DNA from 4 places in the Neobacillus sp. 114 genome. Region 3 is predicted to be linked to each of the others. Evidence: a T-box and tRNA genes for the amino acid it is inferred to sense, from the RefSeq annotation. Region 3 holds a T-box; the other regions hold tRNA genes.
The links. A T-box is a leader RNA that pairs with one kind of tRNA and senses whether it is charged. The one in region 3 lies ahead of argS (arginine--tRNA ligase), so its partner is inferred to be a tRNA-Arg.
Positions count from the first base shown of each region.

Region 1 (4,217 bases), 2.1 Mb from region 3:
AGAAATACTCTGTTCCATTGGAACTTGGGACTTCCATTTTTACAATACCGTTATTAGCAGCAGCCTTATTAATTGCTGGCAACGTGATTTCCTTAACAGCATCCCCTAGTTTAACCTCAATCGGCTCAGCCCATCCTAAGAATACTTTTGAAAAAGGATCAAAGTGAGTCGGTGAGTTTCCGGAATAAGCCCCACTATCTGGATAACGCATCCAAGAGCCACCTGCCATCATGGAATAGTTTCCTACTCCTTCAGATGAGTATGCTGTATCATAGAAATCCGGCAATCCTAAAGCGTGGCCGAATTCATGGGCATAAACCCCGGCAGTAGCAGGATATGGACCCGTTTTCGCTGCTTCGTCGTAACCACCAGTAGCCTCGTTAAATCCAGCGACGTTCCCGCCGATGGCCGGTTGGATGTTGTAGTTATTGACGATGACTCCATCATACGTCATGTCCTCCGCAACCGTCTTATTAATCCACGCAGGCTGGCTCATCCCAGCATAAACATCAGCAGGTTTACCAGTTTCATAGTATTTCCCATAATATAACGCACTTAATAGACTCCATTTATGTGACCAAAATTGAGCAGGGTCAGCGCTCCACTCCGCACCCGTTCCTTCATGGATAACGAATACATTTGGAACCTCTCCATCTACTGCGTACTTTGAAAAATCAATTTGGTCATCAGCAGCCTTTAACAGGTCACGGATAAATTCACCTGTGTGGGCATCACCATTCACATTACCTAAAACATATTTACCACTTTCAGCATACGTACCTTCCTGATCTAAATAGTAGGAAGCACCTTTAGGCAGTTCCACCCAAACAAACTCTGTGTTTTCCTTACGAACAAGGTTCACTTTGCCATAACTCGATTCTTTATAAGCATTATGCATAGTGCGATCAGTCGGAGCTTTCACACCATTAAATTCCGCATATTGTTTAAAATAATCTAACTCATAAGGGTTATATTCATCACCAAAAATCAAATCCTCATAGTAATGCGCCGGCACTTGTCCTGGCAGGTCCCCAATCGGCTCGTCACCATCTTTATATTTAGCCAAAATAACAAGTACTGGCACATCACCTTTTGCGTCACGGTAAGCAACATGATTGTCACCAGCCTGCTGGAATTTTGTCCCTTGGTTAGCTAGCTTTTCTGCAGGGTCAACCTTTGAAAGGTCTTTTCCCAACTTCTTAGCTTTTTCAGCTAGTTCCGGAGACGCACCTACATAATGCGCCAAACTTAAACCATATGTACTAGAAGCCTGTTTTGCTTCCCCGCCCGGCTGGAATCCCGCCAATGCGATACTTCCTGCCAACGCCAATGTTAGACCCGTTTTTGATAATACTTTTAACAAGAGCATCCCTCCTAATAAAATCGTACTATTCAAACATATCAAAATTTTCCAATAGTCAAAAGGTACTTAATCCCCATAACTTTGGTAGCGTTTTCAAAAAATTATAAGAAGTAAGACCTTTGATCAAAACTTAAATATTTTTTGTAAAATTTTGTAATAATTTGCAAACCGATAGGTCCTTACATGCAGCATATAAAACGGTCATAATATATTTAGAAGTGTTTAAAATCGAATGGAAATAGGAGATGGTGTCGATGGATTGGTTTGGGGGCAGCTATAAAGACTTTGATTTTGAAATGTTCTCAAACAGTCATTGGATGATCATTGCCATCTTACTTCTAGGATCCACTGCAATTTTTGTAAATCGGGAAAAATTTTTCGACAACAACAAATGGAGAAAGGCGGAGATTGGGGCAGCGGTCTCGTTAATTTTAATTGAACTGACCTATCATTTCTGGATGTATATAAACGGAGACTGGGACGTTAGTCACGCTATTCCATTAGAACTCTGCAGCATCAGCTTAATTTTAACTGTTCTTTTGTTATTAACTAGGAAGAAAATCATATACGAAATTTTGTTGTTCACAGCCCTATTGGGAGCGTCACAGGCCATTTTCACCCCAGCCTTAAACTTTGACTTCCCGCATTTTCGTTTCTTTCATTTCTTTTACACACATTTAATGGATATTTGGGTGGTGCTCTACTTTACATGGGCTAGGGGCTACCGGCCTACCATTTGGTCTGTCGTAAAGCTTTTTGTTTTCTTAAATGTGTTAATGCCAATCATCATGTGGATCAATAAACTAGTCGGCGGAAATTATATGTATTTAAGCCATAAACCGAAAACAGCAAGTTTATTAGACGTCTTGGGGCCATACCCATACTATATTTTATCGCTTGAAGCGCTGTTAATCTCACTTAGCCTAATCGTCTGGTTAATCTTCCGTGAAAAAGGAAACGGAAACACCAAAAGAATTAAGGAACTACCAATTCGCTAAACTTCATTATTGACCTTTTTCGAAGTTCGAATTATAATAATAAACGTTCCTTAATTTTAAATGTCCCGATAGCTCAGCACGTTCGAATCCGCTCCCTTGAATATGCTTCAGCCTACTGACCGAACTGCTGCTTGATTAAGCTTACTGAGGTCAGGACGGGATTTAGCCACACTTTTTTGTGTGATGGAACTAAATATTCAGTTGTAAATTTGTCCCGATAGCTCAGCAGGATAGAGCAACAGTTTCCTAAACTGTAGGTCGGAGGTTCGAATCCTCTTCGGGACGTACGTAAAGACACCCTTGCCGCTGCAAGGGTGTCTTTGTTTTGCTCTCTTAGTTTCCATTATCACTCAGTTAGCGTGTTCAACATATAAGTAATGAAATTCCTTTCATGGCATAAAAATAGATTATTAGACATGCTTCGGTTTCCCGAATCAGGTCAGGAGGAATATTATGATTGAAACATTTCATGAACTTATTAATATTGAAAACATAATCTGGTTGTTCCCTGTCATGTTTATGTTCCATGCCTTGGAAGAGATCATAACTATTGAGAGTTTTATAACAAAGTACAAAAAACAAATCTGTTAGGACAAAAATTAATTCGGTATTCTGTCTAATTATCAAATGAAGGTAGTTGTTTTGATTAGTGTGTTTAATCCTGCAAAATTGAATGTAATCCACTTGTCCCTTCATTTTTACTAAAAAACCAAGCCGGAAAAAATCCGGCTTGGTTTAATAATCCTTCCAAATATTATTTTCGCTTTAGGCTATCTGAGGCAAAAGAATAATAAATTCTGTCCCCACTCCCTTTTCGCTTTTCACTTGGATCTTCCCCTTAAAAGAACTGATAATTTGAAAGCTTACCATCATTCCGAGTCCCGTCCCGCTTTCCTTTAAGGAATAAAACGGAGAGCCAAGCCGGTCGATTTGCTCTTGGCTCATCCCGATTCCTTGATCCTTAATGCTAATTTTTATATACCCATCTTCATTTGAAACACATGAAATCCACACCATTCCACCGGTCGGCATCGACTCGATTGCATTTTTCAAAATATTAATCAAGGACTGGTTTAATTTTTGAGGATTAGCATAAATCCAACCATTTTCATAAATATCCGTTTTTATCTCAACATTATAGCCAAGGGCGTAACTGTGAATAAGATTAACCACACGATGTAATTGGTTTCCTACATCAACTCTTATTTCGTTATGGATGGTTGGTTTCCCAAAAGATAAGAAATCATTAATAATTTCATTGGCTCGATCTAATTCTTCGATGGATAGCTGGATGTATTCCTTTTTCTTTTGAGCCAAATTGGGTTCGTCAAGAAGCTGCAGAAAACCTCGAGTCACCTGCATCGGATTTCTAATTTCATGAGCAAAAACACTTGTTAACTCACTGATTACTCGTAATTTCTCTGAGTCTTGCATCTCTAGCCGCAGCTGGTGGATCTCCCTGATTTTTTCAATTAACAAAGTGAAGGACCAGGTAAATACGACAGCAAAAATCAAATGAATCATCTGTACTTTAAGATGTTCAAACGTAAAACCTCTTAACATCCCAAAAACAGTAAGGCCAATTAAACAGTAGTAAACGGAAAGGCCCACTGCAATTTTAACCCTTTTATCTTTTTTCGCCTTTTTGAAAGACTTTTGAAAAAACAATATAAAAGGAAGTGATATCAATAAGACAAGTACGGTATTATAAAAACCCACGCTGATGCCGAAATTAAGTCGATACAGTAGGATTAGGCCCGCGAGGAAAATACTCGGCCAAAATCCTCCGTATAGGCTTCCTAACAGAAGAGGGATAATTCTTAACTCCAACCTGGCATTTTGACCAAAACTCACTG
Region 1 is NZ_CP126144.1:2,272,851-2,277,067, reverse strand. It holds gene QNN06_RS11390 (M6 family metalloprotease domain-containing protein) at 1-1,369, opposite strand, end outside; gene QNN06_RS11385 (YwaF family protein) at 1,618-2,361, shown strand; tRNA gene QNN06_RS11380 (tRNA-Arg) at 2,573-2,646, shown strand; gene QNN06_RS11375 (ATP-binding protein) at 3,127-4,217, opposite strand, start outside.
Region 1: it encodes a tRNA-Arg, which carries the amino acid that the T-box ahead of argS (arginine--tRNA ligase) is inferred to sense. The anticodon was not compared.

Region 2 (4,217 bases), 1.2 Mb from region 3:
AGGAGGTGAGGGAATGTCTTTCGCTTCGGAAACGAAAAAGGAATTAACGAACTTGGAAGTGAAATCCTGCTGCAGCCGCTCTGAGCTTTCAGCGCTGATCCGCATGAACGGTTCCCTTTCCTTTTCAAATCGAAAAATCATTGTCGATATTCAAACCGAAAATGCTGCGATTGCCAGAAGAATTTATACATTGATTAAAAAGAATTACCAGGTTCAGGTTGAGCTGCTTGTCCGCAAAAAAATGCGCTTGAAAAAGAACAATGTTTACATCGTGCGTTTGGCAGAGCAGGCCAGGGAAATTCTCGAGGATACGAAAATCCTTGGTGAGGGTTTTACCTTCATCCATGATATCTCCCCCGAACTGATAACAAAGAAGTGTTGTAAGCGTTCTTATCTGCGTGGTGCGTTTTTGGCCGGAGGTTCCGTGAATAACCCGGAAACATCCTCCTATCACTTGGAAATTGCTTCACTATATAAGGAGCATAATGATTCCTTATGTGAATTGATGAATACATTTGACTTGAATAGCAAAACGCTTGAGCGCAAAAAAGGCTATATTACGTACTTAAAAGAGGCTGAAAAGATAACCGAGTTTTTAAATATTATTGGCGCGCATAATGCCCTGCTCCGCTTTGAGGATGTCCGAATTGTCAGGGACATGCGTAATTCCGTTAACCGCCTGGTAAACTGTGAAACCGCCAATCTTAATAAAACAATCGGTGCCTCAATAAGGCAGGTAGAAAACATCCGGTTCATTGATCAAACGGTTGGCCTGCAGATTTTACCTGATAAATTGCGGGAAATAGCTGAACTTCGGTTGAATTATACAGACGTTACCTTAAAGGAACTGGGTGAAATGGTTTCCGGCGGGTCTATTAGCAAATCCGGCATCAATCATCGCCTGCGTAAAATTGATGAAATTGCCGAGAGGCTGAGGGCTGGAGAAATGCCATCTGTGAAGTAGATATAATTTTAGAATAGTTTGTTAAAGAATGAGCATTCATTTTATATTATAGTGGGATAATGAGGAGGAATTTGAAATGTTGGTTAAAGAAGTAGAAGTTAAATTAAGAACTGGTTTACAGGCGCGTCCTGCTGCCCTATTTGTACAGGAGGCGAACCGCTTTTCGGCAGATATTTTCCTAGAGAAAGACGGCAAGAAAGTAAATGCCAAAAGCATTATGGGCTTAATGAGCCTAGCTGTCGGTTCAGGCGTTGTCATCAATATTATTGCAGACGGCTCTGATGAAGAAACTGCCATTAAGGCATTATCAGAATTTATTCAGAAGGATCATTAAGAAAAAAAGCTGGCTCACATTCGAGACCAGCTTTTTTGTATTAAAAAAGCAATCGGCATGCCCGCCGATTGCCCGTTATAAGTATTATTTGTCTTTCTTATCAAGAATATTGCGTGTAATGATGTTGTCAATTAAGCCATATTCTTTTGCTCTTTCAGCAGTCATGAAGTTATCGCGGTCGGTATCTTGGCGAAGTACTTCAATTGGCTGGCCAGTGCGCTCGGCTAAAATGCCGTTTAATTTTTCGCGAAGGAATAGAATGCGCTTAGCGGCAATTTCAATTTCAGTTGCCTGGCCTTGAGCTCCTCCTAGCGGCTGGTGAATCATCACTTCAGCGTTTGGTAAAGCAAAGCGCTTGCCCTTTTCCCCAGCGGCAAGTAAGAATGCGCCCATTGATGCTGCCATACCGATACAAACAGTTGATACATTTGGTTTAATATACTGCATGGTATCATAAATGGCCATTCCAGCGGTGATGCTTCCGCCCGGGCTGTTGATATAAAGAGTAATGTCCTTTTCAGGATTTTCCGCTTCAAGGAACAACAATTGTGCTACAATGCTGTTAGCAACATTATCATCAATTCCGCTGCCAAGCATGATAATTCGGTCTTTTAATAATCGGGAATAGATATCGTATGCTCGTTCGCCGCGATTCGTTTGTTCAATGACTGTAGGAATCAAATTCATTTTTCTTCCTCCTTTGAATAAAAAATGTAAAAAGCTTATGTATAGTTATCATACACTGATGGTCAATAAAGGTCAAACAATTCATCTCGAAAAATGTTCGACAACTTTCCCTCATTCATGATAACCAATCTTCGGCATTTTTAAAACCGTATTGGACTCTTATAAATACTATAACTGTTAAACCACTTGCAAAAAAAGATAACTCGCTGTATAATATAAAAGTCGCTAATATTTTTGCCCTCGTGGTGCAACGGATAGCACGTAAGATTCCGGTTCTTAAAATGTGGGTTCGATTCCTGCCGAGGGCGTACTACAGACTTTGTTATTGTTGAGTTTTTCAGCAATGGCAAGGTCTTTTTTAATTTCCTTTTTCATTCGTGTATAACCTTTGATGGTAGAACTCATCAATGGCAAGTAAGAAAATCTCTCTTACTCAGATCGAAAATACTTGTGGTAGGATTAGGAACAGCAATAGTACATTTATTGATTCTTACCTATAAGTAGAAATAATTTCCTATGATATAGGATAACAACTATATCAAGCAAAATACAACAAAACCTTCCTTTGGTTTAAAAGAAGGTTATCTGGCATGCACCTTTTAAGTCTGTATTCTATAATTATTTGCTTTTCTTGCTCCGCCTTATTTTTTAGTTTGCCATTATTTTATATTTGACGGCGTTTTCCACAGCCGCAACCACCGTGTTTAATGATTTGAATCGATTTTTTTACGATTGGCTGGGAATTTGATGATTTTATAGTGTTTTGTTGGTTGGCTGTACTTTGCTCATTATTGCTTTGTTCATTCATTTTTTCCCCCCCCTTTTAGAAAATACAGCAAAAATGCTGTCTCTTCGTCCATTAAAAGCTACGGGCAAGTACTGCCAATAGTTATTGGTACTGGTACTGTGATTGTTACATTCAGTATATTACCTGTATCGCTTGGTACCCTTACAGTCACGGTATTAGTAATACGATTAATGGTAATAGTAAAACTAACACCAGTTACAAGTGGATTTCCATTAAAGGTTACATCTCCGGTACCCATAATGGTCACAGTTTCAGCTGTGCAAACAACACTTGAAATTGCACCAATAGTAAAACCTAAGGTTCCTAAACCACCCGACGCAATCAATGTTAATTCGAAAACAGAATCGCCTGCTACACAACTAGGACAAATGTTGATATTCAGTGTTGCTATAGCAGCCACGAAACCAGGTATAATAGGGATTGGAATAGGAGGATTAAGTGTGATTGAAGTTGCAGGTAGTAAAACACTACACCCACATGTACCTGGTGTTGGACCTCCGCCTCCAACAGCAGCGATCAAATCAAGAACATTTTCAAATTTGAACTCTAGTAACATTTCTTTCTTGATCACGTCACGAAGGGTTCTTTGAACACTAGCGTCGAGAGCAAGAAGATTGGTTAACGAAACTGTTGCAGGAGTGAATGCCCTTGCTGGGGTTAAGGTGCCAAGAACAAATTGAATTTTTTCCGCTTCTGTGTTTACAAGGTGAGCGAGAGCTAACTCCTCAAGGGCAATCGAAGCCAACAGTAATGGAACAGTTTGTGCAGTGCTAAGAGAAATGGTAGGTGTCATACTAGGGAAATTTGGTAAACTCATAAATTTTTCACCTCCTTGATAAGTAGTCCTAGAGTGGAACAAAAGCTGTTTTAACCTTCATTCCCTATTATTTATATTCAAGTAAAATTTAAGAGATTGTGTTTTTGTCTGTTTTTTCGTATAAACTAGCAAAAAAAAGGCTGCCGCCCATTCGTTTTAACAGTTTTTTGATATAACAAAATGAAGCTGGATTTTTGGAGAAAAATTCCCAAGCAGGGTCCTGCGCTTACTCAGGAAGAGGTGAACACTATGCATGACCTGAATATTTCCAATATTACACCTGTGATATATTATTTCAATATTACATTTTTGTACAGGCTTGACACGAGAACCTAGAAATATAAATGCCCATTTTATAGTTTATAGAATGAAATCGGCTGTTAACGGTCCGTCCCCAATTGGTAGAGGATAGCCTCCTGCAATTATAGACTCAGAAATTGGACATTCGCATTTCGTATTTCAGGGGTGTGCGAGCCGTATAACTTAATCGTTTTCCTTTTTCCGCTCAATAATGGTACGCCAAGAGATAGAATAACTAGCTGAAATAGCCAAGAAAAATGAACCGAATTGATAAGGATTTGCTCCGTCTCATTTTTGTCTCTGGATT
Region 2 is NZ_CP126144.1:5,457,229-5,461,445, reverse strand. It holds gene whiA (DNA-binding protein WhiA) at 14-964, shown strand; gene QNN06_RS26925 (HPr family phosphocarrier protein) at 1,041-1,298, shown strand; gene clpP (ATP-dependent Clp endopeptidase proteolytic subunit ClpP) at 1,383-1,985, opposite strand; tRNA gene QNN06_RS26915 (tRNA-Arg) at 2,222-2,293, shown strand; gene QNN06_RS26910 (hypothetical protein) at 2,650-2,793, opposite strand; gene QNN06_RS31285 (alpha-helical endospore appendage domain-containing protein) at 2,852-3,610, opposite strand.
Region 2: it encodes a tRNA-Arg, which carries the amino acid that the T-box ahead of argS (arginine--tRNA ligase) is inferred to sense. The anticodon was not compared.

Region 3 (4,217 bases):
AAACCGCCTCCGGTTTTTTAACAGCATAGTGTCTGAGATTTGACACTGTATGATCTTATAATTATTGACTAGCCAAATTCCCACAAGTTTTACATTCTTCCAAAAACATTCCAGATAAATTTGAAACCGAATTCAAGCTGTGCTATAGTAAAAGCATATTAATTGACCGTAGAACCAAATTAGTCAATGAGAAGGATGTGCGCTATGGCACCTGATCGCAGAAGAATGATTGTGGAGGCAGCAACTAAGTCTTTTTCCTTGTTTGGCTATAAAGCAACGACCATGGACCAAGTTGCCAAGCTTGCAAACGTCGGAAAGGGAACCATATATACATTTTTTAAAAATAAAGAGGAGTTATTCGAAGAAATCATTTCTTCTTTAGTGAAGGAAATGATTGCGGAGGCGGATTCTGTCATTAACCCGGAATTGCCCTTTACGGAAAATGTCCATCGGGCCCTTTATCGTTTACTAGAATTCCGCTCTAGGCACCAATTAATGATTAAATTGGTACAAGAAGAGGCTGAAATGGGAACTCTAGCAGTTTCGGAAATGCTCCAGCATGTGGAGGACGAAATTATCGGTTATTTAAAGGAAAAAATCGAAACGGCTATTGCTAAGGGAGCAATACCAGCGGTGAACTCGGAAATAACTAGTTTTCTTTTGCTGAAAATGTATATCGCCTTGGTTTCGGATTGGGAAAAAAATCATGACCCGTTAAGCTCTGAGCAAATTGCGGAAATTATGAAGGTATTTTTGTTGAAGGGGCTTCCAAAAGGAACGTAACGCGATAAAGCACTGGGGGAAAGTCCCCAGTGCTTTATTTGGGTTATTTTTTGCTTAGGTTTTGCTGAGCCATTTTGACGAGTTCGCGGACCATGCTGCCGCCAAGCCTGCCGCCAACCTTGCCGGCTTGTTCCGAGGTCAGCTTGCCGTTATAGCCTTTTGACAAGGGCACGCCAACTTCTTCAGCTGCCTCGAATTTGGCATCCTCAGGACGCTGTGCCTGCACGACCTTAGCCTTTAACTGATCTAACCCGCCTCTCGCCTCTGGGACAAGTATTTTGTTTCTTCTCGCCATGAAAATCCCTCCTTTATGATTAGAATTTCCATAACGGAAAAATTCATCAAAAACATCTGCAAGGGCTGGATAAATCCGTTTCTTTCCAGTATAATAACCAATAATTAAGCGAATAAATTCGGTGAAAAAGAGAGTAGTTATCTCGGAAGTTCAAGCGAGTCAGGGGTGGTGGAAGCCTGATACGGAGCAGATAATGAAACGCACTTTGGAGAAGCGCCCTTGAAAATAGTAGAGGGTGCCGGAGAATCCTCCGTTAACAAAGATCAAAGCCGGTTCAAGTATGAACAATTAGAGTGGTACCGCGGGAATTTCAAACTCTCGTCTCTTTGTATAGAGACGGGAGTTTTTTGCATTTATATAAAAATGAAGGAGGTCATAGGAAATGAACTTTAAGAAAGAGCTTGCAGAAGTCTTACATCAAGCATTAGAAGGCGAATTAGCCTCCCAAAATATTGAGCAGTTAATTGAAAAACCAAAAAATCAGGACCATGGGGATTTAGCTTTCCCGTGTTTTTCACTCGCGAAACTGAAGCGTAAGGCACCGAATTTAATTGCCCAAGAGTTAAGCGAAAAAATCCAGTCCCCCACTTTTGAAAAAATAGAAGTGGTCGGAGCCTATCTTAACGTGTTTTTAAATAAAAGGCTTGTCGCGGAACAAATCATTAACAACATTATTAATGAAAAGGGCCAATATGGTGCCCATGATTTTGGCCAGGGTGGCAATGTTACCATTGACATGTCATCTCCTAATATCGCCAAACCGTTTTCAATGGGGCACCTGCGTTCAACTGTTATTGGAAATGCCATTGCCTTAATTCTTGAAAAATGCGGCTACAAGCCAATCAAAATCAACCATCTTGGCGACTGGGGCACCCAGTTCGGAAAGTTGATTTCCGCCTATAAACGCTGGGGAGATGAGGAAAAGGTCAAGGCAAATCCAATCAAGGAACTGCTTGCCCTGTATATTAAATTCCATGCAGAGGCGGAAACGAATCCGGCTCTTGAAGACGAAGGACGCGGCTGGTTTAAAAAGCTAGAAGATGGTGACCAAGAAGCGCACTCCTTATGGCAATGGTTCCGTGATGAATCCCTAAAGGAGTTCTCAAGAATTTATCAGCTCATGAACGTGGAATTTGACTCCTATGCCGGGGAAGCTTTTTACAATGATAAAATGGATCGTGTTGTCCAGCTTCTTGAGGAAAAACAACTGCTCGTGGAATCTGACCAGGCCCAGGTTGTCGAACTGACCGAAGAGGAGCTTCCGCCATGCCTAATTAAAAAATCGGACGGTGCGACGCTGTATGCCACTCGTGATCTAGCGGCTGCTATCTACCGGAAAGAAAATTACGACTTCGTACAATCCTTATATGTCGTCGGCCATGAGCAAAGCCTTCATTTTAAGCAGCTGATTGCGGTATTGAATAAAGCTGGCTTCGAGTGGGCCGATAAAATGGTCCATATTCCATTTGGGATGATGTTAAAAGACGGCAAGAAAATGTCGACCCGTAAAGGCAAGGTTGTCCTCTTGGAGGAAGTTTTGAACGAATCAATCGCGATGGCTCGGCATAATATTGAGGAAAAAAATCCAAATCTGGCGGACAAAGATGGAGTGGCCAAGCAGGTCGGTGTCGGTGCAGTTATTTTTCACGACCTAAAAAACAACCGGATGAACGATATTGAATTTTCCTTAGAGGAAATGCTTCGTTTTGAAGGGGAAACAGGCCCTTATGTGCAGTATACATTTGCGAGAGCCAGCTCAATATTACGAAAAGCTGGATGGAAGGCGGAGACAGCACTGGCGGCCGTCTATCAGACTACATGGGAAAACGAATGGAAGGTCATCAGCATGTTAATGGAATTTTCCAACGCCATTAAGCGTGCATGCGAAAACTACGACCCATCACAAGTCGCTAAATACATTGTCGACCTTGCCCAAGTCTTTAATAAATACTATGCCGAAGTTAAAGTGCTGGAGGAAAGCGAGGAGCAAAATGCACGCCTGGCACTTGTCTACTCTGTAACAATCGTTCTTAAAGAAGGCCTCCGTCTCTTAGGAATTGAAGCTCCTGAAGAAATGTAAGAGCATTTTATTTAAATATTGGGAAAAATGGGATAAAATAAAAGGTAGATAATGATTGGAGGGCTAAGGGATGAGTGAGGTATTATTAAAAAGTTTTGCAACCGCGAGGAGTTACTTGTTAAATAATGTAGAGGCGCTGGATGAAAATATTGTAGATATCCAGCCGGAAGGATTTAATAATACAATCCACTGGCATGTGGGCCATGTGTTAACTGTTGCTGAACAATTTATGTTTGGCTTTCCAAAAAAGTCTGCTATTTTACCAGCCAATTATTTAGAGCTATTTGGCAAAGGTACAAAACCGGCCGATTGGAATGGCGAGGTCCCATCTGTTCAGGAATTGACGGCTCAGTTAAAGGAACAGTTTAAACGAATCCAAGAAATTCCGGTTGAGAGTTTTGCAGAGAAACTAAAAGCACCATTTCTTGGCCAAGAAACGTACGGCGAACTGACGAGCTTTGCGATCTTTCATGAATCTATGCACTTAGGGCAAATTGCAGCGATGAAACGAGTTGTCCAAGCGGCTGCTCAAGTAAAATAAATAATAGTGAAATTTCGTTTCTGCTTACTATGTAGAAACGATTTTTCGTTCTATATAGGGAAACATAGAAAAAGAGAGGACGTCTAAAAATCTTTATGGATATTCAGCAGGAAAGACCGAAAGAAAGAATTTGGACAAAGGATTTTGTCCTTATTATATTCGCTAATTTTTTTATCTTCCTTGGATTTCAAATGACATTGCCTACGATTCCGCTTTTTGTTGAAAAACTGGGCGGCAATGACCAGCTAATTGGTTTTGTTATTGGTATTTTTACCTTTTCTGCACTGCTTCTCCGCCCCTTTGCCGGGAAAGCACTCGAGACAAAGGGGAGAGGGTTTGTATATTTATTGGGGTTGGCGATTTTTGTACTATCAGTGGGATCGTTTGGCTTCCTGACAAGCTTTGCCTTCTTATTTGTGATGCGTGTTGTCCAAGGGGTAGGCTGGGGCTTTTCCACCACCGCATCGGGAACCATCGCCACCGATTTAATTCCGGCATCCCGGCGAGGAGAGGGGATG
Region 3 is NZ_CP126144.1:217,169-221,385, forward strand. It holds gene QNN06_RS01165 (TetR/AcrR family transcriptional regulator) at 205-783, shown strand; gene QNN06_RS01170 (alpha/beta-type small acid-soluble spore protein) at 827-1,078, opposite strand; T-box leader at 1,191-1,407, shown strand; gene argS (arginine--tRNA ligase) at 1,461-3,158, shown strand; gene QNN06_RS01180 (DinB family protein) at 3,229-3,699, shown strand; gene QNN06_RS01185 (MFS transporter) at 3,795-4,217, shown strand, end outside.

Region 4 (4,217 bases), 1.6 Mb from region 3:
CTCTTTCTATTTTGTATTTAGCGTTTTGTAAGGGGGAGAGCCCCTTACGACAACCATGGAGGAGGAGTTTGGGATATGGCGCGTGCAGACGGAAGAGAGCCATTGCAATTAAGGCCCGTACATATTGAAACAAATTATTTAATGCATCCGGAAGGCTCGGTCCTTATTTCAGTAGGAAATACAAAGGTGATTTGTACCGCTAGCATTGAGGATAAGGTCCCACCGTTTATGAGAGGGCAAGGCAAGGGCTGGATTACCGCGGAATATGCGATGCTTCCCCGGGCAACGGAAACAAGGAATATCCGGGAGTCCTCGAAAGGCAAGGTTACCGGCCGGACGATGGAAATCCAGCGTTTAATCGGCCGTGCTTTGAGAGCGGTAGTTGATCTTGAAGCGCTGGGCGAGCGAACTGTTTGGATTGACTGTGATGTCATTCAGGCTGACGGCGGAACAAGAACTGCTTCGATAACGGGGGCTTTTGTGGCTATGTCTCTCGCCTTACAATCGCTTTCCGGGAAAAAATCATTATCGAAGTTTCCGATTACTGATTATTTAGCAGCAACGAGTGTCGGAATTTTAGAGGGCGGTCAAGTAGTGTTAGATTTGAATTACATAGAGGATTCCAAGGCACAGGTCGATATGAATGTTGTCATGACAGGCAGCGGCGAATTTGTTGAGCTGCAGGGAACGGGTGAGGAAGCAACGTTTTCCTACAATGATCTCCAAGGGTTGCTTGGTGCTGCTCAAGAGGGGCTCATGGAGCTGTTTGAACAGCAAAAGGCGGCCCTTGGCGAGGAAGTCATGCAAAAAATTGAAAATCGCAGAAAGAAATAGAGGAGATTCACATGAATGAAGTTATCATTGCCACGAAAAATCCTGGAAAAGCCAGGGAGTTTGAGCATATCTTTGCAAGCAGAGGAATTACAGTGCGGACGTTGCTGGACTTTCCGGAACTTCCGGAGGTAGAAGAAACCGGTACAACCTTTGAGGAAAATGCCACATTAAAGGCGGAAACCATTTCGAAGGCACTTGGGAAAATGGTAATTGGCGATGATTCCGGACTAATCGTTGACGCGCTTGAAGGCCGTCCGGGCATCTATTCCGCCCGCTATGCTGGGGAACCGAAAAATGACTTGAATAACACGAATAAGGTACTGAGAGAGCTAGAGGGTGTTCCTGAGGAGCAGAGAACAGCACGCTTCTATTGTGCTTTAGCAGTTGCCATCCCTGGTCAGGAGACGTTTACAGTGTCAGGTACCTGTGAAGGCCGGATATTGGAAGATCCAAGAGGTACCAACGGTTTCGGCTATGACCCGGTCTTTTTTGTACCGGAAAAGGGAGTGGCTATGGCAGAGCTATCTGCTGATGAAAAAAATAAAATCAGCCATCGGGCGAATGCGTTAAGAAAACTGGATTCGGTGCTAGATTCGAAGCTGGAAAGCGCTGAAGGCAAATGAGCAAGGTATTGGTCGTCAGCGACAGCCACGGTATGACGAAAGAGCTTGAGGTAATTAGGGAAAGGCACTTGGACGATGTCGATTTAATGATCCATTGTGGTGATTCCCAGTTAGACCCGGATCACAAGTCCTTAACGGGGTATTTTACGGTTGGCGGAAATTGTGATTTTGGCGGATTCCCGCTGGAGCTGGTAACGGATGTCTCTGGAAAAAAGATTTTCATTACCCATGGCCATCGATATTCGGTCAAAACTTCGTTGATGAAATTAACATACAAAGCTCAAGAATCTGGAGCTGATATTGTCTGTTTTGGGCATTCGCATATCTTGGGGGCAGAGGTGATCGACGGTACCTTGTACCTGAACCCAGGCAGTATCCGCCTCCCGCGCCAGCGTGTTGAAAAAACATACGTGATCCTTGACTTGCAAGAGAAAGTCGTTAGGATGACTGTGTATGAACTAAACGGCAAAGAAATATCTGGATTGGCTCGCGAATTCAAGTTTAATTAATATTGGGGGGGATCCCCCAATATTTCTTAGAAAAAAATTTATAATCTATTGACAATAAAATAATACGGTAATATAATAAAACTTGTCTTTGATAAATGACTATGTCCCAGTAGCTCAGCTGGATAGAGCACACGCCTTCTAAGCGTGCGGTCGGGAGTTCGAATCTCTCCTGGGACGCCACTACTACATACCAAAATATATACTCACCTCATAAGGTGAGTTTTTTTTGTGCTTTAATTATGTTACACTATTTTCCATTGATAACCTACAAGGATGGATTCTTATGAAAAAGCGGGAAAAAGTGAGAAAAATAGATAACGTGATTTTTTTTCCCGGAATGGAAAAAAGATTAACGGACAAAGGCTTAGAAAGCCTGCACAATAAAAAATATGCTGAAGCCATCGAGCTTCTCGAAGAAGCGAAAGAACTGGATCAGGATAACGATGATGTTTTAATCGGCCTGGTCCTTGCCTATTTTGAGGCTGGGAATTTTCAAAAGGCAAAAGTCCTTGCAAAGGAAATGCTCCATAAAGGAATTGGCGACTATTTTCAATTGGTGGATTTATTCGTAACAGTGCTTATTCAACTTCATGAATATCAGGAAATTGTCTCAACTATTGAGGCGCTCTTGGAGGAAAAAGAGATTCCGCCGGAAAGACTGGAACATTTCTTAACACTTCTCCAATTCAGCCGGAAAATGGCAGAGAACAAAAGCCTTGATCTGAGGAGTGAAGAGCCTGAGGAGGATATCGATCCGGCTTCATTAAATCTATTATCCTTAACCAGCCTGAACGAGCAAATGCTGTCCATCTCAAGTCTTTCAGATAAAAACATCAGGCCTTATGTCCCCGAAATAGAAGAATACTTAAAAGCGGAAATAGGCCATCCCTTTTTAAAAACAATCCTATTAACTCTTTTAAAAGAGCAGGAAGTCGACAAAGACATAAAAATGGTTAAATTTTCGGAAGAAATAACCATAAATCCGACAGGAATACCAGATGTAAGACATCAGCCGAAAATGACCTCTATTAAAGAACTGCTTGAGAATCGGCTTGAAAGCAGCAATCCCGTTCTCTTTGCCAGCATCAGTGAAATGGTAGAGCGCATTTTCTTTATCAGCTACCCATTCGAATTGGAGCCAGAGAACCCGGCTGCCTGGGCTGCTGGCTTTCAATATTTGGCGCAGGAATATATGGGGATAAACTCAGAAATAAATGAATTATCTAAAGACTATGACGTATCGCCGGTTGAAATCACCCTTGCTATACAGGAAATAGAAGAAATTGAGAAAATTTCTTATCCTAATCTATAGCCTTCGCTGTTGAAAGAAACAAATCCTGTGTTATAATGTAAGGGTTGCATTGTGTAAAAAACTATTTTACAGCAAAAAAAGTGGAAAATGGCTTCGTGGACAAGACATATTCCGAATTTAAATTCGTTACGAATGAAATGAGTAATAGATGTTGGAGGGAAAAGAATGACTGCAAAATGGGAAAAGTTAGAAGGAAACCGCGGTGTCCTTACAATTGAAGTAAGTGCAGATAAAGTAAACGAAGGTTTAGACGCGGCTTTCAAAAAAGTAGTAAAACAAATTAATGTTCCAGGCTTCCGTAAAGGTAAAATGCCTCGTGGAATGTTTGAAAAGCGCTTTGGTGTAGAAGCTCTATACCAAGATGCATTAGATTTTATTTTTCCAGATGCATACATGACTGCAATCGATGAAACTGGAATCGAGCCAATTGCTCAGCCTGAAAATGTTGATTTTGATCTTGAGGAAATGGGCAAAGACAAAGACTTTACTTTCAAGGCAACTGTTCAAGTAAAACCTGAAGTAACTTTAGGCGAATACAAAGGCCTAGAAATTGAAGAACTTGACACAACTGTAACTGACGAAGATGTTCAAAAAGAACTAGAAGCTCTTCAAAACCGTCATGCTGAGCTTGTTGTGAAAGAAGAAGGAACTGCTGTACTTGGCGACACAGTTGTGATCGACTTTGAAGGCTTTGTTGATGGCGAAGCATTCGAAGGCGGCAAAGGTGAAAACTACTCTCTTGATCTAGGTTCAGGTTCTTTCATTCCTGGCTTTGAAGAACAACTTGTTGGCGTTGCTGCCGGCGAATCTAAAGAAGTAGAAGTAACTTTCCCAGAAGAATACCATGCAGCAGAGCTTGCAGGTAAACCAGCTGTGTTCAAAACAACTGTTCACGAAATCAAAGGTAAAGAACTTCCTGCTTTAGATGACGAGTTTGCT
Region 4 is NZ_CP126144.1:5,040,552-5,044,768, reverse strand. It holds gene rph (ribonuclease PH) at 76-834, shown strand; gene QNN06_RS24775 (XTP/dITP diphosphatase) at 846-1,457, shown strand; gene QNN06_RS24770 (metallophosphoesterase family protein) at 1,454-1,966, shown strand; tRNA gene QNN06_RS24765 (tRNA-Arg) at 2,070-2,146, shown strand; gene QNN06_RS24760 (tetratricopeptide repeat protein) at 2,250-3,278, shown strand; gene tig (trigger factor) at 3,444-4,217, shown strand, end outside.
Region 4: it encodes a tRNA-Arg, which carries the amino acid that the T-box ahead of argS (arginine--tRNA ligase) is inferred to sense. The anticodon was not compared.